Linked DNA regions of Pseudonocardia sp. HH130630-07. The protein of the gene in region 1 interacts with the protein of each later gene in a pairwise test. Links are inferred from orthologs where the notes say so. Each region holds a gene or a part of one and is shown on either strand. Other genes may lie near its edges. The genes, in order: AFB00_RS09425 and AFB00_RS13600.

The links.
Region 2: the proteins of AFB00_RS09425 (region 1) and AFB00_RS13600 interact in binary tests that used the Escherichia coli proteins (3 or more experiments, as listed by UniProt). The link is inferred for Pseudonocardia sp. HH130630-07 from one-to-one orthologs.

Annotation. Positions count from the first base shown.
Region 1 is NZ_CP013854.1:1,948,051-1,963,159, forward strand. The notes cover bases 7,014-9,962. They hold AFB00_RS09425 (aspartate-semialdehyde dehydrogenase), read right to left. Parts: upstream 9,021-9,962; coding sequence 8,007-9,020; downstream 7,014-8,006. Other genes in these bases: AFB00_RS09420 (endonuclease/exonuclease/phosphatase family protein), read left to right, coding at 7,014-7,954; AFB00_RS09430 (aspartate kinase), read right to left, coding at 9,089-9,962. Outside these bases: AFB00_RS09380 (class I SAM-dependent methyltransferase), read right to left, coding at 1-9; AFB00_RS09385 (DUF1707 SHOCT-like domain-containing protein), read left to right, coding at 57-491; AFB00_RS09390 (TetR/AcrR family transcriptional regulator), read left to right, coding at 542-1,138; AFB00_RS09395 (hypothetical protein), read right to left, coding at 1,170-1,580; AFB00_RS09400 (prolyl oligopeptidase family serine peptidase), read left to right, coding at 1,678-3,528; arsC (arsenate reductase (glutaredoxin)), read right to left, coding at 3,550-3,909; AFB00_RS09410 (catalase), read right to left, coding at 3,967-5,421; AFB00_RS09415 (MFS transporter), read left to right, coding at 5,531-6,709; more of AFB00_RS09420, read left to right, coding at 6,941-7,013; more of AFB00_RS09430, read right to left, coding at 9,963-10,354; AFB00_RS09435 (CGNR zinc finger domain-containing protein), read right to left, coding at 10,617-11,135; AFB00_RS33935 (hypothetical protein), read left to right, coding at 11,162-11,323; AFB00_RS09440 (hypothetical protein), read right to left, coding at 11,324-11,629; leuA (2-isopropylmalate synthase), read left to right, coding at 11,912-13,708; AFB00_RS09450 (ABC transporter ATP-binding protein), read right to left, coding at 13,902-14,990; AFB00_RS09455 (ABC transporter ATP-binding protein), read right to left, coding at 14,987-15,109.
Region 2 is NZ_CP013854.1:2,776,997-2,791,903, reverse strand. What follows is about bases 1,110-3,856. They hold AFB00_RS13600 (peptide deformylase), read right to left. Parts: upstream 2,901-3,856; coding sequence 2,319-2,900; downstream 1,110-2,318. Other genes in these bases: AFB00_RS13590 (LytR C-terminal domain-containing protein), read left to right, coding at 3,437-3,856; AFB00_RS13595 (DUF3263 domain-containing protein), read left to right, coding at 3,097-3,408; AFB00_RS13605 (hypothetical protein), read right to left, coding at 1,972-2,226; AFB00_RS13610 (response regulator), read left to right, coding at 1,315-1,956; AFB00_RS13615 (sensor histidine kinase), read left to right, coding at 1,110-1,318. Outside these bases: more of AFB00_RS13615, read left to right, coding at 113-1,109; more of AFB00_RS13590, read left to right, coding at 3,857-4,105; AFB00_RS13585 (AAA family ATPase), read right to left, coding at 4,122-6,368; pssA (CDP-diacylglycerol--serine O-phosphatidyltransferase), read right to left, coding at 6,398-7,402; AFB00_RS13575 (phosphatidylserine decarboxylase), read right to left, coding at 7,408-8,112; molybdopterin molybdotransferase MoeA, read right to left, coding at 8,701-9,939; groL (chaperonin GroEL), read left to right, coding at 10,154-11,782; AFB00_RS13560 (helix-turn-helix transcriptional regulator), read right to left, coding at 11,861-12,829; AFB00_RS13555 (TIGR03086 family metal-binding protein), read left to right, coding at 12,878-13,477; AFB00_RS34005 (PspC domain-containing protein), read right to left, coding at 13,584-14,024; AFB00_RS13545 (DNA repair helicase XPB), read right to left, coding at 14,117-14,907. UniProt on the Escherichia coli protein: Removes the formyl group from the N-terminal Met of newly synthesized proteins. Requires at least a dipeptide for an efficient rate of reaction. N-terminal L-methionine is a prerequisite for activity but the enzyme has broad specificity at other positions.

The DNA.
Region 1 (15,109 bases):
CGCACCCATGACCACGATCGTGGCAGCTCCGGGAGGAAACCGGCATAGTCGACGGGGTGAACGACCCGGTGCGCCCCGACGAGATCCGGATCGCCGACGCCGACCGGCAGGCGGTGGCCGACCGCCTACGCGCCGCCCACGACGACGGCTACATCGACCTCTCCGAGTTCGACGAGCGAATCGCCGACGTCTGGCGGATGCGGACCCGCGGCGACCTGGAGCGGGTCACCCGGGACCTGCCCGCAGCCCGGTCCCGGCCGCGACCCGACGGCATCCTTTTCGCCGCGACCCCCGGCGGCGTCGCGATGCGGGTGCTGTCGTTGATCTGGCTGTGCGTGACGGCCGCCGCGGCGGCCGGGAGTGCGGTGCTGGCGCTGCTGATCGAGGACCTGTCACCGCTGTGGTTCCTCATGGTCTCGGCCCCGCCCGGCGCGGTGCTGCTGTGCCTCTGGTCGGCCGGGGTGGGACGGCGCCGCCGGGGCGACCGGTAGCGAGCGGCCGGTGTACGAGCGTCCGTACGGACCGGATAGGTTTCCCGATCATGGGACACCGCGAGGAGCTGCTGGACGGGGCCGCGCAGTGCCTCTACGAGAAGGGGTTCGGCCGGACGACGGCGCGTGACGTCGTCGCGGCGTCCGGGACCAACCTCGCCTCCATCGGCTACCACTTCGGGTCCAAGGACGCGCTGCTCACCGAGGCCCTGCTGCGCGCCACCAGCTCGTGGGGCGAGGAGCTGGACCGGGCGCTCGCCGAGCCGGACAACGCCGTGACCACCGACCCGGCGCGGCGGGTGGAGGACACCTGGGGCCGGGTCATCGGCCTGTTCTCCACCCAGCGCCGGCTGTGGGCCACCCACGTCGAGGCGCTCGCCCAGGCCGAGCGGCTGCCCGAGCTGCGGGCCCGGCTCGCCGAGGCGCAGCACGAGGTCCGCGAGGGACTGGCACTCACCTTCCACACGCTGCCCGACGACGACCCCGAGGCCGCGGACCGCCGGGTGCACGTGCTCGGCACCGTCTACCAGGCCCTGCTCACCGGGATCATGGTGCAGTGGATGCTCGACCCGGACGCCGCGCCGACCGGACGCGACATCGCAGACGGACTCCGCGCGATCGCCGAGCGCACCGACGCCTTCGCCTGAGGCCGGTCAGCCCGATCGACCGCGGCCCCGGTCAGTGCCGCGGCTCGACCCGGCCGATCACGGTCCCGCCGCCCCGGTCCGTGCCCGGTTCGGCCACCCGAACGGTGAGCGTCCCGAGCGCGAGGAAGCGGATCGTCACGGTTCCCCCGGCCGTCACGTCCACCGCGCGGCCCTGCTCCGGGACGAGCACCCGGCGGGCCAGGTCGCTGCCGACGGTCAGCACCACTGTCGTCCCCCGCGGCACGACGACGGTGGGGATCAGCTCCGGCGGGACCGGCTCGGCGACGTCGAACCGCACCGGGGTCAGACCGTCCGCACCGGCCTGGGCCACGGTCACCGGACCGGGCGGGCGCACCGGCGCGACGGCACCGCAGCCCGCGATCACCGACAGCGCCGCCAGGACCGCCAGCACCGCCGGCGTCACCTGCCACCGGACGAGCACGACTCCGCCCGATCTCCGCACATCGCCCATGCTGCCCGACCCCCGCCGTGACCCCCGGCCGGTACACCCGTTCGTGGCGCACGGCACGATCGGGTACGTGACGTCCCATCCCACCGCCCCCGTACCCGCCACCCTGTTCGACGACGAGCGCGAGCAGCGCTGGCGGTCCCGGTTCACCGCGGCACGGATGTCGCGGCCGTCCTGGGCGCTCGACGCGCCGGACCGGGCCGTGTACCTGTCCAACGCGACCGGCACCTTCGAGATCCACGTCTGGGACCGGGGCTCCGGCGAGCACCGGCAGGTGACCGACCGGCGCAACGGCACCACCTCGGCGGTGCTGCCGCCGGACGGCGAGCAGGTGTGGTGGTTCGCCGACACCGACGGCGACGAGTTCGGGCACTGGGTCGCCCAGCCGTGGTCGGCCGGGCCGGGCGCGGCGACCGGGCCGGCCGTCCCGGGCGCCGGCGACGGCTACCCGGCCGGGCTGGAGATCGGCCGCCGCCGGACCGCCGTCGGCGTCTCCACCGACGACGGCACCACCCTGCTGGTGCACGAGCGCGGCACGGCGCACGACGCCCGGGTCGTCTACACCCACACCGAGGACGCCGGGGTGGGCGCGCTGTCCGAGGACGAGACGCTGCTGGCGATCTCGCACTCCGAGCACGGCGACTCCCGGCACCCGTCGCTGCGGGTGCTGCGGATCGAGGACGGCTCGACCGTCGCCGAGCTGCACGACGGGCCCGGCAAGGGCCTGGCCCCGCTGGAGTTCGCACCGGTCGCCGGTGACCAGCGGCTGCTCGTCGGGCACGAGCGCCGGGGTCGCGACGAGCTGCTGGTCTGGGACCCGACCACCGGTGCGGTCACCGAGCTGGAGATCGACCTGCCGGGCGAGCTGGTCGCCGGCTTCTACCCGGACGCCACCGCGCTGCTCGTCGCGCACACGCACGCCGCGCGGACCCGGCTGTTCCGCTACGACCTGGCCGACGCCACCCTCACCGAGCTGGCGACCGCGCCCGGCTGCGTCGGGTCCGCCGACGTCCGCGACGACGGCACCGTGGAGTACTCGTCGTCGTCGGCGGCCACGCCATCGCAGATCCGGGCCCTGCAGCCGGACGGCACCGACGAGCTCCTGGTCTCCCCGCCCGGGGAGCGCCCGCCCGGTTCGCTGCCGGTCCGGGACGTGTGGACCCCCACCCCGGACGGCGACGTGCACGCCTTGGTGACCGAGGCCCCGCGGGACGGCGACCGGCCGGCACCCGCCGTCTTCGTCCTGCACGGCGGGCCGCACGCCGCCGACGAGGACCGGTTCGACGCGGGCCGCGCCACCTGGTCCGACGCCGGGTTCACCGTCGTCGAGATCAACTACCGCGGGTCGACGGGTTACGGCTCGGCCTGGCGGGACGCCATCGAGGGCCGGCCCGGGCTGACCGAGCTGGCCGACGTCGCCGCGGTCGCGGACGCGCTGGTCGCCGACGGCACCGTCGACCCGGCGCGGTGCGCCGTGGACGGCTGGTCCTGGGGCGGCTACCTGGCGCTGCTGGCCGCCGGCACCCAGCCGGAGCGCTGGGCCGCGGTCGTCGCCGGGGTGCCGGTGGCCGACTACGTCGCCGCCTACGCCGACGAGATGGAGCAGCTGCGGGCGTTCGACCGGGCGTTGTTCGGCGGGTCCCCGGCGGACCTGCCGGAGCTCTACCGGGAGGCGTCGCCGCTGACCTACGTCGACGCCGTCCGGGTGCCGGTGCTGGTCCTGGCCGGGGAGAACGACCCGCGCTGCCCGATCCGCCAGATCGACAACTACCTCGACGCGCTCGCCGTGCGGGCCGGCCGCGGGGAGGTGCGCTACGAGGTCAGCCGGTTCGACGCCGGGCACGGCTCGCTCGTCGTCACCGACCAGCTCGACCTCATCGCGACCGAGGTCGACTTCGTACGCCGGGCACTCGCGGGCTGATCCCCCGAACCGGGCCGGGGCTCAGTCCCCCAGCAGGGTGAGCACGTTCTCCGGCGGGCGGCCGAGCACGGCCCGCTCGCCGACGCGGACGAACGGCCGCTCGATCAGCGACGGGTCGGCAGCCAGCGCGTCGAGCACGGTGTCGCGGTCGGCGTCGACGAGACCCTGCGCGCGGAACGCGACCTCGCTCCTCCGGGCGATCGCCCGCGGGTCGTCGGTGCCGAGTGCGGCCAGCGCGGACTCGATCTCGGCCCGGGTCGGCGGATCGTCGAGGTAGCGGCGCACCACCGGTTCCACCCCGTGCCCGGTGAGCAGCGCGAGCGTGGCGCGGCTCTTCGAGCAGCGCGGGTTGTGCCAGATCTCGACGGTTCCGTTCGCCACGGACGCCGACCCTAACGCCTCGCGGGGAGCGCCCGGCTCCCCGCGAGACGTCCGGTGTCAGGAGCCGTTGCGCACGGCCTGCTCGATCCGGTCGCCGATGTCCTTGTCGACGTTGCGCCAGTACTCGAAGGCGCGGGCGAGGATCGGCTCGGACACGCCGTCGGACAGGTGCTCGGCGACGTTGCCGACGAACCGCTCACGGGCGGCGTCGTCGAACACCTCCCGGACCATCGTGCCGGCCTGGCCCCAGTCGTCGTCCTCCGAGCGGAGCACGTACGCGGAGCGGACCATGTCGCCGTCGGCGTACCAGAGTGCCTCCGCGACCCGCTTCGGGTCCGCGGCCGGGCCGCCGTAGGAGTTCGGCGCGTAGATCGGGTCACGGGTGTTCGTGATCCGCATGGCGCCGTCCTTCTGGTAGTTGTTCACCTCGGCCTTCGGCGCGTTGACCGGGATCTGCTTGTAGTTGACGCCGAGCCGGGCGCGGTGCGCGTCGGCGTAGGAGAACCCGCGGGCCAGCAGCATCTTGTCCGGCGAGAGACCGGTGCCGGGGACGAGGTTGTTCGGCTCGAACGCCGCCTGCTCCATCTCCGCGTGGTAGTCGGTGACGTTGCGGTCCAGCGTCAGCTTCCCGACCTCGTGCAGCGGGTAGTCCGCGTGCGGCCAGATCTTGGTCAGGTCGAACGGGTTGTACCGGTAGGTCTTGGCGTCGGCGAACGGCATGACCTGCACGTGCAGCGTCCAGGACGGGTGGTTGCCCGCCTCGATCTCGTTGTACAGGTCGGCCTGGTGGTAGTCCGGGTCCGAACCGGCGAGGGTGTCGGCCTCGTCCTGGGTCAGGCACTCGACGCCCTGGTCGGACTTGAAGTGGTACTTCACCCAGAACAGCTCGCCGGCGGAGTTGACCCAGCTGTAGGTGTGGCTGGAGTAGCCGTTCATGTGCCGCCAGGAGCGCGGGATCCCCCGGTCGCCCATCAGCCAGGTGACCTGGTGCGCGGACTCCGGGGACAGCGTCCAGAAGTCCCACTGCATGTCGTGGTCGCGCAGGTTGTTGGCGACCCGGCGCTTCTGCGAGCGGATGAAGTGCTGGAACTTCATCGGGTCCCGGACGAAGAACACCGGCGTGTTGTTGCCGACCATGTCCCAGGTGCCCTCGTCGGTCCACAGCTTCAGCGAGAACCCGCGCGGGTCGCGCCAGGTGTCCGGGCTGCCACGCTCGCCGGCGACGGTGGAGAACCGGATGACGCCACGGTTCTCGGCGCCGGGCTGCAGGAACCCCGCCTTGGTGAACCGGGAGACGTCACCGGTGACCTCGAAGCGGCAGAACGCGCCGCCGCCCTTCGCGTGCGGCTGGCGCTCCGGGATGCGCTCCCGGTTGAAGTTGGCCATCTGCTCGATCAGGTAGTGATCGTTCAGCAGGAGCGGACCGTCCGGGCCGATCGTGAGCGAGTGCTCGTCGCTCGCGACGGGGCTGCCGGAGTCGGTGGTGGTCGGCTTGGGCTGCGAGCTCGTCACGGCCGTGCCTCCTCGTGGTGGTGGGTGCTCCGCGGGATTCCCTCGCTTTTCTGGAACGAAACCAGAATCCGGTCGCCGGACCGTCGGGGTCCGGGTTCAGGATGGGGGTGTGTCCGTCCCCGTCACCGCTCCGCGCACCGGCATCGGCGCCTTCCTCGACGTCCTGCGCCGGCCGGGCGTCGCCGGCGTGACCGCGCTGGGCATGGCGGCGCGCATCCCGGCCACCGCCATCGGCGTCACCCTGACCCTGCACACCGTCCTCACCCTCGGGTACGGCTTCGGCGCCGCCGGCCTGGTGGCCGCCGCGGTGCCGACCGGGATGGCGATCGGCGCACCGCTGCTCGGCTGGCTGATCGACCGGCGCGGCCTGCGGCCGGTGGTCGCCGTGACCACGGTGGCGGGGCTGCTGTTCTGGTCGGTCGCCCCGCTGCTCGGGTACGCCGGGCTGCTCGTCGCGGCGTTCGTCGCCGGCATCCTCACGATCCCGGTGTTCTCGGTGATCCGGCAGGTCATCGCGGCCGTGGTGCCGGCGGGGCACCGGCGTCCCGCGTTCGCGCTGGACTCGATGTCGGTCGAGCTGTCGTACATGACCGGCCCGGCGATCGGGTCGCTGCTGACCGTGTGGCTGGGCTCGTCGGTGTCGATGCGGGTGATCGGCGGCGGGTTCGTGCTGGCCGGTGTCGCGATGTGGTGGATGAACCCGCCGGTCCGGGCCGGTGGCGGCGGTCCCGGCCCCGTGACCCGCCCGCCGCTGCGCAGCTGGCTGACCCGGCCGCTGGTCGGTGCGCTGCTCGCCGTCTCCGCGGCGGTGTTCGCGATCATGGGGACGGAGCTGGCGTTCATCGCGTCGCTGACCTCGTCCGGGCACGCGTGGGCGATCGCGGTGGTGAACGCGGCCTGGTGCCTGGCCTCGGTGGTGGGCGGCTTCGTCTACGGCGCGGCCCGCCGCTCGGCACCGCTGCCGCTGCTGCTCGCCGTGCTGGGGCTGGCGACGCTGCCGGTGGCGCTGGCCTGGTCGTGGTGGAGCCTGCTGTTCCTGCTGCTCCCGGCCGGGCTGATGACGGCGTCCACGCTGGCCGCCGGCAGCGACACGGTCGGGCAGCTCGCACCGGACGAGGTGCGCGGCCTGGTCACCGGCCTGCAGGGCTCGGCGACGACGATCGGCATCGCCGTGGCCAACCCGCTGTCCGGTTTGCTCGTCGACACGGCCTCCCCCGCGGTCGCGATCCTGACCTGCGGCTCGGTCGCGGTCGCCCTGGCCGGCTGCGCCGCTCTCCTGATGCGCTGACCCCGCACCTCTCCCGCTCTCCTCACCCCTCCCCACGATGCACTCATGGAGCAAAAGCCTTGTGACGCCGGGCTTTTGCTCCATGAGTACGACGGTCCGGGGGCGACGAGCGGTCGGTGGGCGGCCGTTCGGCGTAACGGGGCGGGGACTCTGAGAGGGTTCACAGGCGATCGGCGCAGACGACCGTTCGGCCCCGGCGACGCCGGGTACCGCTCGGGCAGACTGGATCACGTGAGCGCCCCGCCCCACTCCGACCCCGCGACCGAGCCGATCCCCCGCCGGCCACGGCGTCGTGGGCGGCCGCGCTGGTTCTGGGCGCTCGTGCTCGGCCTGGCCGCGGCCGGCGCCGTGCTGCCGGACCTCCTCGGCGCGGACCGCTACTTCCCGTTCGCGCAGCTGATCGCGTTCCGCCCGCTGAGCGTCGGTGCGGTCGCCGTGGTCGCGGTGCTCGCGGCGCTGGTCACCGCGCTGCACCGGCGGTTCTGGCCGGTCCCGGTCCTCCTGGCGCTGATCGCGCTGATCGGGGCCGCGCTGGTCCTGCCGCGCACGATGGCCGACCCGGCGCCGGCCGGTTCGCGCACGCTGAAGGTGCTCGCGCTCAACGTCTACGAGGGCGAGGCCGACGTCGACTCGCTGGCCGCGCTGATCCGCGCCGAGGACCCGGACATCGTCTCGGTCCCCGAGGCCGGCGGCCGGTACGCGGGGGAGCTCGAGGAGCTGATCTCCCCGCTGGGCTACTCCGTCGAGTCCTCGGTCTCGCACCGCACGGCCGACGTCCGCGGCAACACCGTGGCCTGGTCCGACCGGCTCGGCGAGGTCCGTACCCGGGTGGACGAGAACACCCGCTTCCACGCCATCGAGGCGACCGGCGGCGGCCTCGGCGACCTGCGGTTCGTGGCGTTCCACTCGGTCGCGCCGGTGCCGAGCTCGGTCGGGCAGTGGCGCGAGGACCTCGGGCAGGTGCAGCAGTGGTGCTCGGCGGGCGGACCGGCCGTCGTCGCCGGGGACTTCAACGCGACGCTGGACCACTCGGTGTTCCGCAACGCGATGGCCGGCTGCTCCGACGCCGGGGAGACGACCGGCAACGGCCTGGCCGGCACCTGGCCGACGTTCGCGCCGGAGTGGATGGGCCCGCAGATCGACCACGTGCTGAGCAACCAGGGGATCGCGGCCGAGTCCTTCGACGTGCACCTCGTCCCGGGGACCGACCACCGCGCGATCGTGACCACGCTGCGCCTGCCCTGACGCAGAAGGGGGCCGGACCCACCGGGCCCGGCCCCACTTCGGGAGGAGCGGATCAGCCTGCTGCGGCGACCGTCTCCGCGACCTCGTAGGTGTTCAGCGCGGCACCCTTGCGCAGGTTGTCACCGCAGACGAACAGCTCCAGGGTGTTCGGGAAGTCCAGCGCCTGCCGGATCCGGCCCACGACCGTCGGGTCGCCACCCACCGCGTCGGCCGGGGTCGGCCACTCACCGGCGGCCGGGTCGTCCTTCACGACGGTGGTCGGCTGGTCCGCGAGCACCTTGCGGGCCGCCTCGACCGGCACGTCCCGGGAGAACGTGGCGTGGATCGACAGCGCGTGCGTGGTGACCACCGGGACCCGGACGCAGGTCGCGGAGACCTTCAGCTCCGGGATCCCGAGGATCTTGCGGGACTCGTTGCGGACCTTCAGCTCCTCCGAGGACCAGCCGTCGTCCTTCAGGGAACCGGCCCACGGCACGACATTGAGCGCCAGCGGGGCCGGGAACGGCGAGCCGTCGCCGACCGGGATCCCGGCCTCGGTCAGTACCGCCGAGACGTCGCCCGCGGCCTTGCCGACGTCCTTGCCGGCGACCGCCGAGATCTCGGCCTGCAGCTGGTCGATGCCGGGCTGACCGGCGCCGGACGCGGCCTGGTACGACGACACGACCAGCGCCTCCAGACCGAACTCGCGGTGCAGCGCACCCATCGCCGCCATCATCGACAGCGTCGTGCAGTTCGGGTTGGCGATGATGCCCTTGGGGCGCTCGGTCACCTTGTCCGGGTTGACCTCGGGGACGACCAGCGGCACGTCCGGGTCCATCCGGAAGGCGCCGGAGTTGTCCACCGCGACCGCGCCGCGGGCCGCCGCGATCGGGGCCCACTCGGCGCTGACCTCGTCCGGGACGTCGAACATGGCGATGTCGACGCCGTCGAAGACCTCGGGCTTGAGCTCCAGGACGGTGATGTCCTCGCCGCGCACCGTCAGCACCTTGCCGGCGCTGCGGGCGGAGGCGATCAGGCGGATCTCGCCCCACGGCACCGACTCCCGGGAGTCGATGATCTCGATCATGGTGGTGCCGACGGCTCCGGTCGCGCCGACCAGCGCGAGCACCGGCTTGTCGTTGAGGCTCACGTCGTTCACCGGCCCGTTCCCGCGGCGACCACCGCGTCGTCCTCGGCGCCCAGGTCGAACGCCTCGTGCAGGGCCTGCACCGCGACGTCCAGCTGGTCGGACCGGCACACCACCGAGATCCGGATCTCCGAGGTGTTCATGATCTCGATGTTGATCCCGGCGTCGGACAGCGACTCGCAGAACTTCGCGGTGACGCCGGGGTGGTTGCGCATACCGGCGCCGACCAGCGACACCTTGCCGATGTCGTTGTCGTAGATCAGCTCGGCGAAGCCGATCTCGGCCTTGGCCCGGTCCAGCGCGGACACCGCGGTGTCACCGTCGCTGCGCGGCAGCGTGAAGGTGATGTCGGTCTTGCCGTCCGCGGAGTTGGAGATGTTCTGCAGGACCATGTCGATGTTGATCTCCGCGTCGGCGACCGTGCGGAAGATCTTCGCGGCCATGCCGGGGGTGTCCGGCACGCCGGTGACGGTGATCTTGCCCTCGGACCGGTCGTGCGCGACGCCGGTGATGATCGGATTCTCCAACGGGATCTCCTCGATCGAGCCGGAGACCAGCGTGCCCGGCTTGTCGTTGTACGAACTGCGCACCCGCAGCGGGACGCCGTAGCGGCGGGCGTACTCGACGGCGCGCAGGTGCAGCACCTTCGCGCCGGACGCGGCCAGCTCCAGCATCTCCTCGTAGGTGACGGTCTCCAGCAGGCTGGCCCGCGGGACGATCCGGGGGTCGGCGGAGTAGATGCCGTCGACGTCGGAGTAGATCTCGCAGACGTCCGCGTCCAGCGCCGCCGCGAGCGCGACGGCGGTCGTGTCCGACCCGCCCCGGCCCAGCGTGGTGATGTCCTTGGAGTCCGCGCTCATCCCCTGGAAGCCGGCGACGAGGACGATGTACCCCTCGTCGAGGGCCTCGCGCAGCCGGTACGGGTTGACGTCGGTGATCCGCGCGTCGCCGTGCCTCGACGTCGTGAGCATGCCGGCCTGCGATCCGGTGAACGACCGCGCCTCCGCCCCGAGCGAGTGGATCGCCATCGCGACCAGCGCGTTCGAGATCCGCTCACCGGCGGTGAGGAGCATGTCCATCTCGCGGGCCGGGGGCCGCGGCGAGATCTGCTCGGCCAGATCGGTCAGCTCGTCGGTCGTGTCCCCCATGGCCGAGACGACGACGACGACGTCGTGCCCCTCCTTGCGGGTCCGGACGATACGCTCGGCGACCTTCTTGATGCGCTCCGCGTTCTCGACCGATGAACCGCCGTACTTCTGCACGACGAGGGCCACGCCGGCCTCCTGTCCCGGCCCCGTACCTGGAGCCGTCGGGTGGTCTCGCTCTTCGACCGCGCAACGTACGGATGGTGTTCCGCGGCAGGTCGGAACGGCACACTACCGGCGCGGGGCACCCGATTTCAGGATCTGACCCGGCCTCGATGACCGAAGCCACACGAGCGGGACCCCGCGCGGTGCGATCGGGTAACGCGCGCGGAGGGAGCGATCCGCGGCCACCGGCCGGGCCGGTCACCAGCGACTCCACGCACGGGCACTCTCACACCGCCGCACGCGCCCGGTGCCGGCGCACCGCGTCGGTGTTGCCGCACCGTGCACTGCAGTAGCGCTGCCTCCCGGTACGGGACACATCGGCGTACACCCGGTCGCACTCCGGCGCCGCGCACCGGCCGAGCCGGTCCATCCCCCGCGTCGCCACGTGGGTCGCGGTACCCATGGCGACGAGCGCGTGCAGCACGGCGGCGAGGCCGATGCCGTCGTCACGGTGGTGCAGGTGCCAGTGCCCGTCGTGGTCGGTCAGCCGCGGCGGGCCGGTCCCCTCGGCGAGCAACGCGTTGACCAGCCGGGCGCGTTCGGCGCCGGGACCGGCGTCGACGAGCGCCGCCCAGCGGTCCAGGAACGCCAGCACCGCGGTGAGGTCCTCGGGCACCGGCTCCCAGTCGTGCACGAGCCCGGCCCGCACACACCGCGCCACCAGCTCGTCGAGCGTCGACGGCCGGGCGTTCACCAGGTCCACCGCCAGCAGCACCGGATCCTGGCCGTAAGGGTTGATGTGCATGAAGTCATTACAGCAGGGTCGACGGCATGAGCGCACCCCTCGACCACCGGTGGCGGCCGGAGTCGTCGCACCGCACGTCCGACGGCGTCGTCACCTACCTGCGGTGCCACTGCGGCGCGCACCGCATCCGGCTGGACCCGGCCACGTCCGCCCCGCGCCGCGACCTCGCCCGGCTCCCGGGCCGGTGATCAGACCCGGCGCAGCAGCCGGACGACGACGGCCGTCACCACCAGCCAGAGGATCGCCGCGACGCCGTAGTTGAGGGTCACCGCCATCTTCGGCTGCTCGGGGGTGAACAGGTCACCCAGACCGAGGTTGAGCTGCGCGGCCCAGCTCGCGACGAACTCCGTCAGGAAGTTCTGCGGATTCGCGTCGAGCAGGGTCAGCACGATGTGCCCGACCAGGATCGCCACGATCACCAGACCGACGATCCGCACGATCGTCGCGATGATCCCGATCCCCTGCCGAACGGTCGTCCCCACGGTTGCCGCCATCGAACACCCTCCACATCGTGACGAACGCCATGGTCCACCCGCGGCGCCCTCGCTGCCGGTCCAACGAGGGGCCGGCCGCCGGGTTGTGATCACTTCGTTGCGCCCGCGACCGCCCGTCCGGTGCACCGGGGTTGCCGGACGACGGGGTGCCGGGTCTACGGTGGGGTCATGGCGCGCCTGCTCCTTCGCCGCCGCGGCGGGGTCTGACCGACCGGCCCCTCGTCGCGGGGTTTCGTGTGCTCGCCGGTCGCATCGACCGATACCCAGCACAGGAGCACCGCAGTGACCACCTCCCCCGACGCCTACTCCACCGGCGCCCGCAGCAACGTCCGCACCCCGGACGGTGCCCCGCACGCCGCCCAGCCGGCCTGGAACCGCCAGCGCGGCTCGCAGCTGCCGTTCCACCGCTACCGGCCGTTCCACGAGCAGGTCGAGCCGGTGTCGCTGCCGGACCGGACCTGGCCGGACGTCGTCGTCGACCGGGCGCCGCTCTGGTGCGCGGTGGACCTGCGCGACGGCAACCAGGCCCTGATCGACCCGATGAGCCCGGTGCGCAAGCGCCGGATGTTCGACCTGCTGGTACGGATGGGCTACAAGCAGATCGAGGTCGGGTTCCCGGCCGCGTCACAGACCGACTTCGACTTCGTCCGCGAGATCATCGACGACGACGCGATCCCCGACGACGTGCAGATCCAGGTCCTGACCCAGGCCCGGCCGGAGCTGATCGAGCGGACCTTCGCCGCCTGCGAGGGCGCGCACTCGGCCGTCGTGCACCTCTACAACTCGACGTCGATCCTGCAGCGCCGGGTGGTGTTCCGGTCCGACCGCGCGGGCATCGCCAAGATCGCGACCGACGGCGCCGAGGAGGTCCAGCGGTTCTCCGAGAAGTACCCGGACACCGACTGGACGTTCCAGTACTCCCCCGAGTCCTACACCGGCACCGAGCTGGCCTACGCCGTGGACGTCTGCAACCAGGTCTCCGCGATCTGGCAGCCGACGCCGGACCGGCCGATGATCGTCAACCTGCCGGCGACGGTGGAGATGGCGACCCCGAACGTCTACGCCGACTCCATCGAGTGGATGCACCGGAACCTGGACCGCCGGGACGCGCTGGTGCTGTCGCTGCACCCGCACAACGACCGCGGCACCGGCATCGCCGCCGCCGAGCTCGGCTACCAGGCCGGCGCCGACCGGATCGAGGGCTGCCTGTTCGGCAACGGGGAGCGCACCGGCAACGTCGACCTGATCGCGCTGGGGATGAACCTGTTCACCCAGGGCATCGACCCGCAGATCGACCTGTCCGACATCGACGAGGTCCGCCGCACCGTCGAGTACTGCAACCAGCTGCCGGTGCACGAGCGGCACCCGTGGGGCGGTGACCTGGTCTACACGGCGTTCTCCGGGTCGCACCAGGACGCGATCAACAAGGGCTTCGCCGCGATGGAGGCCGCGGCCGCCGACGCCGGGCACCCGGTCTCCGAGCACCCGTGGGAGGTGCCGTACCTGCCGGTCGACCCGAAGGACATCGGCCGCACCTACGAGGCCGTCATCCGGGTGAACTCGCAGTCCGGCAAGGGCGGCATCGCCTACGTGATGAAGACCGAGCACCAGATGGACCTGCCGCGGCGGCTGCAGATCGAGTTCAGCCACGTCATCCAGGCCTACACCGACTCCGAGGGCGGCGAGGTCGAGCCGAAGGCGATGCGCGACGCGTTCGACCTGGAGTACCTGGGCCGGGAGACCCCGCTCAAGCTGGTCCGGCACCGCGTGAGCAGCGACGGGGAGGGGCGCGACGAGATCGTCGCGACCGTCCGGGTGGAGTCCGACCTGCACGAGATCACCGGCTCGGGCAACGGGCCGATCGCCGCGTTCGTCGACGCGCTGGCCGGGATCGGGTTCGACGTCCGGGTGCTGGACTACCACGAGCACGCCATGGGCGGTGGGGACGACGCCCGCGCCGCCGCCTACGTCGAGTGCGCCGTCGAGGAGAAGGTGTTCTGGGGCGTGGGGATCGACAGCTCGATCACCAGCGCCAGCCTCAAGGCCGTCGTGAGCGCCGTGAACCGCGCCCTGCGCTGACCCGCCCCCTCCCCCGCCCCCGGTTCCACTCATGGAGCCAAAGCCTCGTGACACCGGGCTCTTGCTCCATGAGTGCAACGGGCGCGGGGTGGGCGGCACCCCCGGCAGCCGCACTCATGGAGCTTCGGCCTCGTGACACGAGGCTTTAGCTCCATGAGTGCAGCCGGGGCGGCCCCCGAGGGCGAGGGCGACGTCAGCGGCCCATCGCGTCGGTGATCGAGATGGTGGGGTCGGGGAGGTCCGGGCCCGGGTCGGGAGCCGTGACGATCTCCTCCGGGGTCACCTCGTGCGGCGTGATCCGGCCGTCCAGGATCGCCTCGGCGTGGTGACAGGCCACCCGGTGCCCGGCGCCGATCTCCCGCAGTTCCGGCCGCTCGGTGTCGCAGCGGTCGGCCTGGCGCCAGGGGCAGCGGGTGTGGAACCGGCACCCCGACGGCGGCGCGGCCGGCGACGGCAGGTCCCCGGTGAGCAGGATCCGCTCGCGGGTGTCCTCCGCGGTCGGGTCCGGCTGCGGCACCGCCGACAGCAGCGCCCTGGTGTACGGGTGCAGCGGCTGGTCGTACAGCGCGCGGGCCGGCGCCTCCTCGACGATCGAGCCCAGGTACATCACGCCTACCCGGTCCGACACGTGCCGGACCACGGCGAGGTCGTGCGCGATCACCAGATAGGTCAGGCCCAGCTCCTTCTGCAGCGCGCGCAGCAGGTTCAGCACCTGGGCCTGGACCGAGACGTCCAGCGCGGAGACCGGCTCGTCGGCGACGATCAGGTCCGGCTCCACGCACAGCGCCCTGGCGATCCCGATCCGCTGGCGCTGCCCGCCGGAGAACTCGTGCGGGTACCGGCGCAGCGCCGACTCGGGCAGCCCGACCGCGCTCATCAGCCCGCGCAGCCGTTCCGGATCGGGCGCCAGCCCGTGCGCCGCCATGCCCTCGCGCAGCATCGCCCCGACCGACTGCCGCGGATCCAGGCTGGACAGCGGGTCCTGGAACACCATCTGGAACCGCTGCCGCATCCGGCGCAGCGGCTCGCCCTTCAGCGTCGCGACGTCGGTCCCGTCGAACGTCACCGAGCCCGCGGTGGGCTCGGTGAGCTTCAGGATCGCCCGGCCGAGGGTGGACTTCCCGCACCCGGACTCACCGACCAGCCCGTAGGTCTCGCCGCGCTCGATCCGCAGCGCGACGCCGTCGACCGCGCGGACGTGCCCGATCGTGCGCTGCACGACGACGCCGCGGGTGATCGGGAAGTGGACCTCGAGGCCGTCGACCTCCAGCAGCGGGCTCATCGCCGGGCTCCCACCGGGTTGTGGCACCGGAGCAGCCGGTCGGGTTCCGACTCGGCCACCGGTGTCGTGGACGTGCACCGCTCCAGGGCACGCGGGCAGCGCGGGGCGAACGCACAGGC
Region 2 (14,907 bases), 830 kb from region 1 along the record:
ATGCCGCGGCGGGCCCCCCGTCCGCGTCGGACCGGAGGACGGTTGTCGGGCACCGGTCCGTCGTACTTCCGGACGAGGTGGGCGCCGCGTTCTCAGCCCTAGGGTGTGCGCCATGTCCGGCCAGACCACTGCCGTGCAGGCGGAACCGGCGCCCCCCGCGGCGCGGTTCCGGTCCCTGCTGTTCACCCTCGAGGCGTTCGCCTACCTGTTCTGGCTGGCCTTCGACGTCGTCGCCGGGCCGTCGCTGGCGGAGGGCTCGGCGTTCAGGTACTCCAGCCCGATCACCGGGCTGCTCGTCGTGGCCGTGGTCCTGACCCGCTACGTCCAGCCCACCGAGCAGATCGCGATCGTCGCGTTCGGCTCGTCGGCCGTGCTGTCGGTCGCGTCGGCCATCACCGCCGCGACGTTCTCCGGTGGCCGGATCACGGCGCTGTCGCTGGCCGAGCTGCTGGCGCTGGCGATCATCACCGTGGTGACCGTGCGGCAGGCGTCCGGGCTGGTCGCCGTGGGCACCGCGGTCGTCTCGTTCCTGGTCATCGTCGGGATGCCGGTGCTGCGCTTCCCGACCGACGCCATCGACGACGCGACGTTCACCGCGCTCTGCGGGCTGGGCTGGGCGTCCGCGGTGGCGCTGGCCGCCGTGCTGCGCGAGATCCGGGTCCGGCGCGAGGCCCGGTTGACCGAGGCCCGGTCCAACGAGCGCCTGGAGCTGGCCCGCGAGCTGCACGACGTCGTCGCCCACCACGTGACCGGGATCGTCGTCGCCGCGCAGGCCGCCGTCACCGTGGCCCGGACCCGGCCCGAGGAGGCCGGCCCGGCGCTGGAGTCGATCGAACGGGCCGGCGCCGAGGCGCTGGCCGGCATGCGCCGGATGGTGGGCGTGCTGCGGGGCGGCGAGGAGGCGGGGCGCACCGTCGTGCACGGGCCGTCCGACGTCGACGAGCTGGTGGACCGCTTCGACCCGGCCCGCACCCGTACCACGCTCGACCGCGACCCGGACCTCACCGAGCTGCCGCCGGGGGTCGGTGCGACCGCCTACCGGGTGGTGCAGGAAGCTCTGACCAACGTGCACCGGCACGCGCCGGACGCGACCTCGGTCCGGGTCGGCATGCACAGGCGGGAGGGACGGCTCGAGGTGACGGTGCGGAACGAGGGCGGCTCGCCCGAGCGGCGGTCCTCCACGCTGGGCCGGGGCGGCTTCGGCCTCGCCGGCATGGCGGAGCGGGTCGGTGCGCTGGGCGGGACGCTGCAGGTGGGCCCGGACGGGCCGGCCGCGTGGATGGTGCTGGTGGAGCTGCCGCTGGCCGGTGCCCGGTGAGCATCGGCGTCGTCCTGGCCGACGACCAGGAGATGGTGCGCACCGGCTTCCGGCTGATCCTCTCCGCCGAGCCGGACATCGAGGTGCTGGGCGAGGCCGGGACCGGGCACGACGCCGTGGCGCTCGCCCGTGAGGTGCGCCCGGACGTGGTGCTGATGGACATCCGGATGCCCGGGACGGACGGGATCACCGCGACCCGGACGCTGTCCGCGGACCCGCAGCCGCCGCGGATCGTCGTCGTGACGACATTCGACCTCGACGAGTACGTCTACGGGGCGCTGCGCTCGGGTGCCTGCGGCTTCCTGCTGAAGGACGCGGGCCCGCGGCTGCTGGTGGAGGCGGTACGCGCCGCCGCGGCGGGGGACGCCCTGGTGTCGCCGTCGATCACGGTCCGGCTGCTGGAGCGGCTCACCGAGCCGGCGCCGGAACCGCCGTCGGACCCGATGGGGCTCTCGCCGCGCGAGCTGGACGTCGTGCGCGCGGTCGCCCGCGGCCGGACCAACCACGAGATCGCCGGGGACCTGTTCGTCTCGCTGTCCACCGTCAAGACCCACCTGACGAACATCGGTTCCAAGCTCGACGCCCGGAACCGGGTCGAGATCGCCGCGTGGGCCTGGGAGAACCGTCTGGTCGAGTGAGTCCCGCGGGTTGCGTCAGTGGGCGACCGGCACGGTGCGGGCCGCGCGCTGCTCCGGGATCCGCAGGACGACGGCCACGTCGCCGAGCGACTCCGGGAACAGGGTCGGCTGGGCGGACACCGGCACGTCCGGCACGAGCGCCGGGGCGTGGCCGGGGTCCGGGACGGCGCGCTCGGAGGACCGCGCGTCCCACATCTCGAAGAGCGGCTGGGCTGCCATCACGAGCAGGATGGCCAGCACCGGGGTCACAGCCAGGATCGTCAGCACCATGGCTAGGACAATGCCCCGGACCAGGGGTCCCCGGCATCGGCCGGAGGTACGGTTCTCGCAGGTCACGGCTCGGCCCGTAGGAGGAGGCGGCCTCAGCCCCTCGGCACGTCCTCGGCGGCGGTAGACGTCGGGTCCCAGGAGTCGGCCCGGGTGCCCCAGCCGTTGCGCTTGAGCATCTTGCGCGCAGCCCGCTGGTTGCGGCCCATCAGCCGGTCCAGGTAGAGGCGGCCGTCGAGGTGGTCGGTCTCGTGCTGCAGGCAGCGGGCCAGGAAGCCGTGCCCCTCCACCACGACCGGGGCGCCGTCGAGGTCGGTGCCGGTCACCCTGGCCCACTCCGCGCGCCCGGTCGGGTAGCTCTCACCCGGCACCGAGAGGCAGCCCTCCTCGTCGTCGTCCGGGTCCGGCATCGACGCCGGGAGCTCGCCCGTCTCGAGGACGGGATCGAGCACGTGCCCGCGGACCATCGTCCGGGTGGTCTCGTCCGGGCAGTCGAACACGAACAGCCGCAGGTCGACCCCGACCTGGTTGGCGGCGAGGCCGACACCGTTCGCCGCGGCCATCGTCTCGAACATGTCCGCCACGAGCGTGCGGAGCTCGTCGTCCACCTCCCCCACCGGACGGGTGGGGTGGTGCAGCACCGGATCGCCGACCATGCGGATGCGCAGAACCGTCACCGGCGCAGGGTACGGTCACGGCCCGGCCCCGATCCCGGGTGGGCGGTTTCGCTCCCGCGTGGCGCGTCGTGGCCGATCGCCCCCATTGCCGTGTGGTTCAATCCGATCCGCGAACGACAGCCATGTCATTCGCACCGGCGGCGGCCTTCCCGCGAGGGTCCCGCCGACCGAGTTCGTCGGCCGCGCGAGGAGCGTGATGGAGTCCGCTGGGTCCCTGCCGGAGCGCCGCGGAGCACACCGCCGCTCCGCCCCGTCCCGTGATCTCGACCGCCGGGAGCGCGAGATCCTCGCGTTCGAGGGCCAGTGGTGGAAGTACGCGGGCGCCAAGGAACAGGCGATCCGCGAGCTGTTCGACATGTCCGCAACCCGCTACTACCAGGTGTTGAACGCACTCGTCGACAAGCCGGAGGCCCTGGCCGTCGACCCGCTGCTGGTGAAGCGCCTGCGCCGGCTGCGCTCCAGCCGCCAGCGCACCCGTGCCGCCCGGCGCCTCGGTCTCGAACCCTGAGCGACCCGTTGAACCCTCGGAGGTCACCATGACCGCACCCGCGTCCGGCGGACAGTCGCCGCTGAAGATCGCCGGCATCGCGCTGATCGGCGTCGGTGTGGTCGCCGGTGTGGTCGGCCTGTTCGGCCTCGGTGGCGGGGGCGAGCAGGACCCGCAGGCCGCGCCGCCGCCGGCGAGTGCGGAGCCCGTCCCCGGGTCCGAGGAGCCGGCTCCGGCGCCGCCCCCGTCGAGCGAGAGCCCCGCGCCGGACCCGGACTCGCCGCTGACCCCCGGCGCCCCCGGCACGCCCGGATCGCCCGGCTACGAGGGCCCCGGCCCGGCCGTCGCACCCCCGCCGCCGGCCCCGGTGCCCGGTGGTGGCGAGGCGTCCGCCGGCGGCAGCGCGGCCGGGGAGGGCTCGGCCACCGCCGCCCGGCCCGCCGTGCGGATCTACAACAACTCGACGATCCGCGGACTCGCCGAGAAGGCGGCCGGGCAGTTCCGCACCAACGGCTGGGACGTCGCCGAGGTGCAGAACTACTCCACCGGCGTCATCCCGACCTCGACGGTCTACTACCGCGAGGGCAGCGGCGAGCGGGCCGCCGCGGACGAGATCGCGAAGAAGTTCGGGATGCGGGTCGAGCCGCGTTTCGACGGCATCCAGGACGCCACCCCCGGCGTGATCGTCATCGTCACCCGGGACTTCTCGGCGGCCTGACGCCGGACCCGCCGGTTCAGTCGGACCGGCGGGCCGCGTACGCCTCCAGCTCGGCGACCTGCGCCGGGTCGAGTGACGGCCGCACCGCCCGGCGGGCCGTCGCGACGTGCGCGGCGGTCACCTCGCCGGCCTCCAGCGACTCGCGCATCGCGGTGAGCGCCGCCTCGCGCAGCAGGGCGGCACAGTCGGCGGCCGAGTAGCCGTCGAGATCGGCGGCGATCTCGTCCAGGTCGACGTCGTCGGCCAGCGGCACGTCCCGGCCGGACGCGCGCAGGATGTCGGCCCGGGCCGCGGCGTCCGGCGGCGGGACGAACACCAGGCGTTCCAGACGACCGGGCCGCAGCAGCGCCGGGTCGATCAGCTCCGGCCGGTTCGTCGCCCCCACGACGACGACCTCCCGCAGCGGCGTCGCCCCGTCCAGCTCGGTCAGCAGGGCGGCGACGACCCGGTCGGCCACCCCGGCGTCGGTGGAGCCGCCGCGGCGCGGGGCCAGCGCGTCCACCTCGTCCAGGAAGATCAGCGCCGGTGCGGCCTCCGCGGCCCTGCGGAACAGCTCCCGGACCGCGCGCTCGGACTCGCCGACGTACTTGTCGAGCAGCTCGGCGCCCTTCACCGCGAACACGTTGAGATCACCGGATCCGGCCAGTGCGCGCAGCAGGAACGTCTTGCCACCGCCGGGCGGGCCGTAGAGCAGCACCCCGCGCGGGGCGTCGACGCCGAGCCGGGCGAACGAGTCCGGGTGCCGCAGCGGCCACAGCACCGCCTCGGTGAGGGACTGCTTGACCTCGGTCATGTCGCCGACGTCGTCGAGGGTGAGACCACCGGCGCTCAGGGTGCCGCCGTCGGAGAGCGAGATCGGCCGGACCGCACCGACCGCGTCGAGCAGGTCCTGCTGGCGGACCTCCTCGGTCGTGTCGCCGGGGCGCAGGGCCGCGGAGACCGCGGCCTCCCGGCGCACCGCGGCGAGATCGGCGACGACGAAGCCCGGCGTCCGGGCCGCGACCACTCCCAGGTCGACGTCCCCGGCCCGGGGGACGCCGGACAGCAGCCGTTCCAGCAACGCCCGCCGGGTCGCGGTGTCCGGCAGCCCCACGGCGAGCTCGCGGTCCACGAGATCGGGCGCGCGCAGCCGCGGATCGAGACCCTCCGGCTCCGCGCTGGTGACGACGAGCGCGGGCCCGCCGGCGCGGGTGGCGGCCCGCAGCTCGTCGAGCACCAGGGTGGCCAGCGGGGGCGGGTCCGACGCCGGGAGCAGCGCCTCGGCGTCGTGTACGAGCAGCACGGCGGGCGCCCCCGGGACGGACCGGGCGTCGGCGATCGCGGCCCGCACCCGCTCGGCCGCCGTCGCGGGCTCCACCGCCGCGACGGCGGGACCGACGAGCTCCACGCACCGCGCCCCGGCCGCCGCGGCCGCGCTGCGCACCAGGGTCGCCTTCCCCGCGCCCTCCGGCCCGGTGACGAGCACGCCGAGCCGGGCGTCCCCGCCCAGCCGGGTGAGCAGCTCGGGGCGCCGGATCATCAGCTCCAGCCAGTCGAGCAGCCGCCGGGCGACCGTCTCGTTCGCCGCGAGATCGTCGATCGCCGGCGGCGGTTCGGCCCCGCTCGCGGCCTCGACCGGAGCCGGAGCCGGCGCGGCGCCGGCCGGAACCGGTCGCGCACCGTGGCCGGTCGGGCCCACCACGACTCCGGTGTCCGCGCCCCCCTGCCAGCCGACGACCGTCGACGGCGCCACCACGACCGGGCGCCCGTCCGGGTCCGCGACGGCGACGGTCAGCAGCTCCGAGGTCCACGCGCCACCGACCGCGGCGGCCAGCGCCCGGCGCACCGTCCCGACGTCGGAGCCGGGCGGCGGGTCGATGTCCTGGGGCAGCAGGGACACCGCGTCCCCGCGGACGATGACCTTCCCCATCAGGGCGAGGCGCAGCGTGGCCGGGCCGACCGTCGAGGTGGCGAGCCGGGAGCCGAGCAGCCGGACCTCGCGGGCGGCGGTCACCGCCGCCGGTGCGACGACGACCTGCGCGCCGTCGGTCAGCCCGGCGTTGGACAGCGTGACGTCATCCAGCCGGACCTGGCCGTGCGGCGTCCCGGCGTCCCCGGCGACCGCCAGCGCGGACGTCACCCGGGACCCGGTGAGCGTCACGGCGTCCCAGGACCGGAGACCGAGCCCGGCCAGCACCTCGGGGTGCAGCCGGATCACCCCGCGCCGGGCGTCGGTGGCCACCGGGGCCAGGCGGACGAGGAGGGTCAGCGAGGGTTCTCCCACGGCGGCCACGCTATCCGCCCGCGGTGCCGTCAGCGGCGGCGGAGCCCCAGCCGGCGCCCGGAGCCCCGGGGGGCCGGGGCCACCCCGGGCCCGCGGGCGGCGCGGCGGTTCGCGTCGTCCTCCCGGCGCGCGGCGCCCTCCGGGTCGAGCCGCCGGCGCACGCCGCGGGCCACGGCACCGGCCCGGCCGGCGACGCGGCGGCGCAGCGGCGCGCGCAGGCCGAGCCGCCGGGCCGAACGGGCGGCGCGGGCCACGGCCCGGCGCTGGCGCACCGGGACGTCCCACGCCTCCGGGTGCCGGGCCAGCCAGCGGTGCCGGTAGGCCGTGTACGGCAGCAGCAGCAGGTAGCCGACGCTCGCGATGGTGATCCCGAGGAACGGCACGGTCAGCAGCACCGCGACGATCACCGCCACCCCGACGAGCAGCGGCGCGATCGCGCGCTGCGGGACCCGGACCGTCTTCAGCGACACCGTCGGGACCCGGCTCACCATCAGGCCCGCGGTCACCAGCGCCCAGACCGCCACCAGCGGCGCGGCCGACCACCAGCCGTCGCCGAAGTGCAGCCACAGGTAGAGCGGGATGCCCGCGGTCATCGCCGCGGCGGGGGCCGGGACGCCCACGAAGAACTCGCGGGCGAACGGGGGCTCGCTGTCGTCGTCGATCAGGGTGTTGAAGCGGGCCAGCCGCAGCGCCATGCAGACGGCGAAGACCAGGGCGACGATCCACCCGGCCCGGGTGTCCTCGAACGCCCACAGGTAGATGACCAGGGCCGGGGCCACGCCGAAGGAGACCAGGTCGGCCAGCGAGTCGAGCTCGGCGCCGATCCGGCTGGAGGCGTCGAGCAGCCGGGCGAGACCGCCGTCCAGCGCGTCGCACAGCGCGGCGGCGACCACCGCACCGATCGCGAGGTCGAAGCGCTCGTGCAGGGCGAAGTAGACGGCCGAGAGGCCGGCACAGAGGTTGAGGACGGTGACCGCGTTGGGCAGCAGCCGGACGCCGGCCGGATATCCGTTCGGCGGGCGCGGGATCCCCATCCCCCTCAGCCCTCCACCGGCACGTACCCCAGCACCGTCTCGGCCCCCACGGTGCGCTGGCCCGGCCGGACCAGCGGCTCCGTCCCGGCCGGCAGGTAGGTGTCGACCCGCGAGCCGAACCGGATCAGGCCGAACCGCTCGCCGGCCGCGACCTCGTCGCCGTCGGTCAGCTGGCAGACGATCCGGCGGGCCAGCAGCCCGGCGATCTGCACGACGCCGATCCGCGCGCCGTCGGCCCGGGCGAAGGTGATCGCGTTGCGCTCGTTGTCCTCGCTGGCCTTGTCGAGGTCGGCGGAGAGGAACGTGCCCGGGGTGTAGCGCACGGTCGCGGCCCGGCCGTGGCACGGGGCCCACTGCACGTGGACGTCCAGCACGGTCAGGAAGATCGAGACCCGCAGGTGCGGCTCGCGCGGCAGGTCGAGCTCCGCCGGCGGCACGGCCTCGGTCACGGTCGCGACGGTGCCGTCGGCCGGGGCGAGCACCGCGTCGGTGCGCAGCGGCGGGGTGCGCGCGGGCTCCCGGAAGAAGAGCGCGGTCGCCCCGGTGGCGAGCAGGCCGACGAGCGCTCCGCGCCCGGTGACGGCCCGGACCCCGGCGGCGGCGAGGCCGACCGCGGCGACGATCGGCCTGCCCCCCGGGTGCATCGGCGGGATCGCGTCCCGGACCAGACGGGCGATGTGGGTCGGCGAGGTGCCGGTTCCTTCGGCCATGGCGGGTCGTCGGCTCCTGATGCTCCGGTTGGGGGGATCGTCACGCTACGCGGGCGGCCCGGACGCACGACCGGCGGGACGGCGCGGACACGCAGGGGCACCGTGCGGACACGTGCGGACACGCCGGGAGGGGCCGGTTCCCGCGATCCGCTGGGTACCGGTGGCACCATCTGACGGTTCGCGATGCACGGCGCGGTGCGCTCCCGGGCACGACGACCGGACCCCGGGAACGCAAAGGGCCGGGGCCGTCATCCCCCGAGACGACGACCCCGGCCGTGGAACCGCTCGTCCGCTCCCCAGCGACGGGCGGTGGGTCCTGTGCTGCGAAGGGTTTACCCCCTCGCGGAGAAAAGTATTCCTCCCCGGCGACCGGCAGTCCAGATCACGAACGATGTCGACCCTGATCTACCTCGTTCGGCGGAACGCACATCAGTATCGACGTCGCGCGCGGTGAGATCGTTGCCCGAGCTACCTATGAAGCGGGTCACACTATCGGCCCAGTGCAGACTCCGAGCGGGTGATCGCCCTGCCGCACAGTGCTTCCCCGTTTCCCCTCGGAACGGACCGCTCGGCGCGACCGGACCTCCCCTAACCGCCCAGAAGGACGATCGACACGCGCTCGCCGTCGGCCACCGCGGTCGTCTCCGCCGGGATGTCGATCAGGCAGTCGGCCCGGGCCAGCGCCGCGATCAGATGCGATCCGGTGGAGCCGACCTCGGCCACCGTGCCGGCGACCGCGTCGAGGATCCCGCGCCGGAACTGCCGCCGGCCGGGGACCGACGTGAGCGCCCCGTCCAGCCGGGCCGTCACCACCGGCCGTCCCGGGTCCGGACGGCCCATCGCGGCCCGCAGCGCCGGGCGGACGAACACCTCGAACGACACCAGCGAGCTCACCGGGTTCCCCGGCAGCGTCACCACCGCGACCGAGGTCCCGCCCAGCTCCAGGCGGCCGCAACCCTGCGGGCCACCGGGCTGCATGGCGACCTTCCCGAACGCGACGCCGTGCCCGAGCATCGCGTCCTTGACGACCTCGTAGGCGCCCGCGCTGACCCCGCCGGAGGTGAGGACGAGGTCGACGCCGTCCCCGGCCCGCTCGGCGAGGACGGCCCGGAACCGGTCGACGTCGTCCGGGACGAACGACAGCTGCTCGGCCGTCGCACCCGCCTCCCGGACCGCGACGGCGAGCATCGTGCCGTTCGACTCGTAGATCTGCCCCGGCGCGAGCTCCTCGCCCGGCGCCACCAGCTCCGAGCCGGTGGAGAGCACGAGCACGTGCGGGCGGCGGTGCACGGTGAGCCCGGGACGGCCCACCGCTGCGGCGAGACCGATCTGCGGCGCGCCGAGGACGGTGCCCGCGGTGAGCACGACGGCGCCGGCCGCGGCGTCCTCACCGGCCCGGCGGACGAAGGCGCCGGGCTGCGGCTGCGCGGAGATCCGGACCCGCCCGGTGCCGCCGTCGGTCCGCTCGACCGGCACCACCGCGTCCGCCCCGGCCGGGACCGGTGCCCCGGTCATGATCCGGGCGACCGTGCCGGGCGCCAGCGGGGGCACGTCGGTGCGCCCGGCCGGGATGTCCGCGGCCACCGGCAGCTCGACCGGGTGTGTGTCGGACGCGCCGGCGAGCTCGGCGGCCCGGACCGCGTAGCCGTCCATGGCGGAGTTGTCGAAGGGCGGCAGCGCGAGCCCGGCGGTCAGGTCCCCGGCCAGCACCCGGTCGCTCGCCCCCGCCAGCGGGACCGTCTCCGTGCCGGTCGGCCGCACCAGTTCCGCCACCGCCGCGGCGTGCTGCTCGACGCTGCGGGTACCACCCTCCGGCCAGCTGCTCATGCCGTCATCCTGCCCGGCTGCGGACCGGCCCCGCACACCGCGGCGATCAGCTTGCACTCGATACCTGCGAGTGCTAGAAACGGGACAGCATCCACTGGCACTCGTGTCTGTGGAGTGCCAGGTCGGAACGGTGAGTCCGGCGCAGGGTAGCCGGGCGTCCGTCGCGGGCACCGCATCCGATCACTCGACTCTGTCTACGGAGGGCAACACCCCCATGGCGAAGCAGATCGCGTTCGACGAGGAGGCCCGCCGGGGCCTCGAGCGGGGTATGAACACCCTCGCCGACGCCGTCAAGGTGACGCTGGGCCCGAAGGGCCGCAACGTCGTGCTCGAGAAGAAGTGGGGCGCGCCGACCATCACCAACGACGGTGTGTCGATCGCCAAGGAGATCGAGCTCGAGGACTCCTGGGAGAAGATCGGCGCCGAGCTGGTGAAGGAGGTCGCCAAGAAGACCGACGACATCGCGGGTGACGGCACCACCACCGCCACCGTGCTCGCCCAGGCGCTGGTCCGCGAGGGGCTGCGCAACGTGGCCGCCGGCGCGAACCCGATGGGTCTCAAGCGGGGCATCGAGAAGGCCGTCGAGGCCGTCTCCCAGGCGCTGCTGAAGAGCGCCAAGGAGGTCGAGACCAAGGAGCAGATCGCGGCCACCGCGTCGATCTCCGCCGCCGACAAGCAGATCGGCGAGCTCATCGCCGAGGCGATGGACAAGGTCGGCAAGGAAGGCGTCATCACGGTCGAGGAGTCGCAGACCTTCGGGCTCGAGCTCGAGCTCACCGAGGGCATGCGCTTCGACAAGGGCTACATCTCGCCCTACTTCGTGACCGACGCCGAGCGCATGGAGGTCGAGCTGGAGGACCCCTACGTCCTGCTGGTCTCCTCCAAGATCTCCACGGTCAAGGACCTTCTCCCGCTGCTGGAGAAGATCATGCAGTCCGGCAAGCCGCTGGCCATCATCTCCGAGGACGTCGAGGGCGAGGCCCTGGCGACCCTGGTGGTCAACAAGATCCGCGGGACGTTCAAGTCCGTCGCGATCAAGGCCCCCGGGTTCGGTGACCGCCGCGAGGCGATGCTGGCCGACATGGCCATCCTCACCGGTGGCGAGGTCATCTCGGAGAAGGTCGGGCTCAAGCTCGACACCGCGGACCTGTCGCTGCTGGGCACCGCCCGCAAGGTCGTCGTCACCAAGGACGAGACGACCATCGTCGACGGTGCCGGTGACGCCGACCAGATCGCGGGCCGGGTCAACCAGATCCGTGCCGAGATCGAGCGCACCGACTCCGACTACGACCGCGAGAAGCTCCAGGAGCGCCTGGCCAAGCTCGCCGGTGGTGTCGCGGTCATCAAGGCCGGTGCGGCGACCGAGGTCGAGCTCAAGGAGCGCAAGCACCGCATCGAGGACGCCGTGCGCAACGCGAAGGCGGCCGTCGAGGAGGGCATCGTCGCCGGCGGCGGCGTCGCCCTGCTGCAGGCCGGTGCCGGCCTGTTCGAGGGTCTCGGCCTGGACGGCGACGAGGCCACCGGCGCGAACATCGTCAAGGTCGCGCTGGAGGCCCCGCTCAAGCAGATCGCGGTCAACGCCGGTCTCGAGGGTGGCGTCGTCGCGGAGAAGGTCCGCAACCTGCCCACCGGTGAGGGCCTCGACGCCTCCAACGGTGAGTACAAGGACCTGGTCAAGGCCGGCATCATCGACCCGGCCAAGGTGACCCGCTCGGCGCTGCAGAACGCGGCCTCGATCGCGGCCCTGTTCCTCACCACCGAGGCGGTCATCGCCGACAAGCCGGAGAAGGGCGGCGGCGCCCCCGCCGACCCGACCGGCGGCATGGGCGGCATGGACTTCTGATCCAGGCTCCCAGCCACCAGCACCATCCGCGGGGGCGGTACCGGTTCGCCGGTGCCGCCCCCGCGGCGTGTCCGGGGTTCACCCCAGCGCGACGACGGCCGCCCTGGCCCGGCCGAGCAGCGTGGCGCGCAGCTCGCCCGGTGCGACGATCTCGACCTCGGGCAGCAGTGGCCAGAGCATCGTGGCGGCGTGCCGCAGGTCCCCGAACGCGGCCGTGACCTCGACGGTCCCGCCGTCGGACCGCTCGTCGCCGACGGTGAGCCCGGCCAGCAGGTGCCGGGCGGCGGCCGCGACCCGCACCCGGACCGCGACCCCGGGGTGCCGGTCCCGGAAGTCCGCGCGCCGGCGCAGCCACAGCTGCTCCAGGTCCACCCCGTCGGGACGGCGTGCGGGCTCGTCGAGCACCTCCGCGGACCCGATCCGCGAGACCCGGTAGGTCCGGTCCTCCCCGTCCCGGATCGCGAGCAGGTACCAGCGTCCGGACGCCTGGACCAGCCCGACCGGGTCGACCACCCGCTGCACCGGCGCGGGTACCGGCCCCTCCCGGCGGGGCCCGCCACCGGCCCGGTACCGGATCCGGAGCCGGGTGCCGCCGAACACCGCCCGCTGCACGGCGTCCAGCGCCGGGGTCCCGTCGTCGGCCGGGTCGGCGAGCAGCCCGCCGCTGCGGACCAGCACCCGTCCGGCGGCCCCGGCGGCCCGGGTCCTCGCCGTCTCCGGCATCGCCGCCACGATCTTGCGCATCGCCGACGAGAACTCCGGCCCCAGCCCGAGCGCGCCCGACGTGGCGACGGACCCGGAGGTCAGCAGCGCGACGGCCTCGCCGGGCGTCAGGCCGGTCAGGTCGGTGGTGAAGCCGGGCAGCAGCGCGAACCCGCCGTGCCGGCCGCGCTCGGCGTAGACCGGGATCCCGGCCGCGGAGAGCGCCTCGACGTCGCGGAGCACGGTCCGCTGGGAGACCTCCAGCTCGGCGGCGAGCGCGGCGGCCGTCATCCGGCCGCGGTGGCGTAGCAGCAGCGTCAGTGAGAGCAACCGGTCGGCGCGCACCGGGAAAGCATGACAGGAGATGTCGTGATTCGGGACCAGGCTGGTGCCATGACGACGACGGACGACCTCCCGACCGATCCCCGCCCCACCTGGTTCGCCGCCCTGGACCGGGTCGCCGCGCTCGCGGCGGCCGTGCCGGCGGACCGCATGGCCGACCCGACCCCGTGCGACGGGTTCGACGTCCGCACCCTGCTCGCCCACCTGGTGACGACGGTGCGCCGCCCGGCGGCCCTCGCCGCCGGTACCGATCCCGCGGCGCCACCGCTCGTCAGCGCGGACGTGCTCGACGCACCGGCCGCGGCCTACGTCGCTGAGGCCGCCGCCGTGCAGGTGGCGTGGTCGCGCCCGGATACCGGGGCGCTGCTCGACCGGACCGTCCGGCTGCCGTTCGGCGAGGTCCCCGGCCGGACCGCGGTGTGGGCGTTCGTCAACGAGACGCTGGTGCACGGCTGGGACCTCGCCGTCGCGACCGGGCAGGACCCGGAGGGCGATCCGGAGCTCGCGACGACGGCGCTGGTGGCGGCCCGGCAGCTGATCCCGGCCGAACCGCGCGGCGGCCCGGTCCCGTTCGCGCCGGTCGTGCCCCCCGCACCCGGCGCCGGACCGGCCGAGCGGCTGGCGAACTGGTCCGGCCGGTCCCGGCCCTGACCCTGCGGTGCCCGGCGCCGGCCGGCGCGGGTGCGGCGCTCCCCTCGTGCGCCGCACCCCGGCCGGCCCGGCCCCGCGTCCACCGCCGCCCTGACCCGCCGGCCCGTCAGCCGACCGGGGCGATGATCCAGGCGGCGAGGTAGACCAGCGCGGCCGCGCCACCGGTGACCAGGGTGAGCACCAGCACGAGGATCCGCAGCAGCGCCGCGTCGGCGCCGAGGTCCGCGGCCAGTGCGCCGCACACCCCGCCGAGCATCTTGTCGGTGGCGCTGCGCCGCAGGCGGAAGGAGCCGAGCCGGGACGCCAGGCTCGGGCCCGCGGTGGTGTTCTGCGGCGCGCCGGTGCCGGGCGGCAGTCCCGGCCCCGCGGTCCCGGCCGGGCCGTCCGCGGCCGGAGCCGCGGTGGCGGTCGTGGCCTGCGCCGCCGTGGTGTCGTGGACCGCCGTGGTGTCGTGGACCGCGGTGTCCTGCGCCGCGGCGGTGCCGGCCGCGGCCGGGTCGGTCGCGGTGGTCTGGGTCGCGGAGGTGGTGGCTGCTGTGGTGTCCATGGCTCCACCCTGTCCGGCCGGGCCGGGCCGGAACTCGGGATCGCCCCGGAGAACGACCCGGAACCGGCCCGGTCCCGGGTCGGGGGGCGGGCTCAGTCGGTCTCGGGGAGGGCGGGGCCGAGCAGGTCGTCGGCGTCGACGATCCGGTAGGCGTAGCCCTGCTCGGCGAGGAACCGCTGCCGGTGCGCCGCGTAGTCGGTGTCCACGGTGTCCCGGGAGACGACCGAGTAGAAGTGCGCCTGCCGGCCGTCGGCCTTCGGGCGCAGCAGCCGCCCGAGCCGCTGGGCCTCCTCCTGGCGCGACCCGAACGTGCCGCTGACCTGCACCGCGATCGTCGCCTCCGGCAGGTCGATGGAGAAGTTCGCGACCTTCGAGACGACCAGGGTGTCGATCTCGCCGTTGCGGAACGCGTCGAAGAGCTTCTCCCGCTCCCGGTTGCGGGTCGAGCCCTGCACGATCGGCGCGTCCAGCTTCTCGCCGAGCGCCTCCAGCTGCTCCAGGTAGGCCCCGATCACCAGCGTCTGCTCCCCCTTGTGCCGGTCCAGGATCGCCTGCACGACGTTGAGCTTCGTGTGCGCGGTGGACGCGGCCCGGTAGCGCTCCTCGGAGTCCGCCGTGGCGTAGGACATCCGCTCGGCCTCGGTCAGGGTCACCCGCACCTCCACGCACTCGGCGGGGGCGATCCAGCCCTGGGCCTCGATGTCGCGCCACGGGGCGTCGTAGCGCTTCGGCCCGATCAGCGAGAACACGTCGCCCTCGCGGCCGTCCTCCCGGACCAGGGTCGCGGTGAGGCCGAGCCGGCGGCGGGACTGCAGGTCGGCCGTCATCCGGAAGACCGGCGCGGGCAGCAGGTGCACCTCGTCGTACACGACCAGGCCCCAGT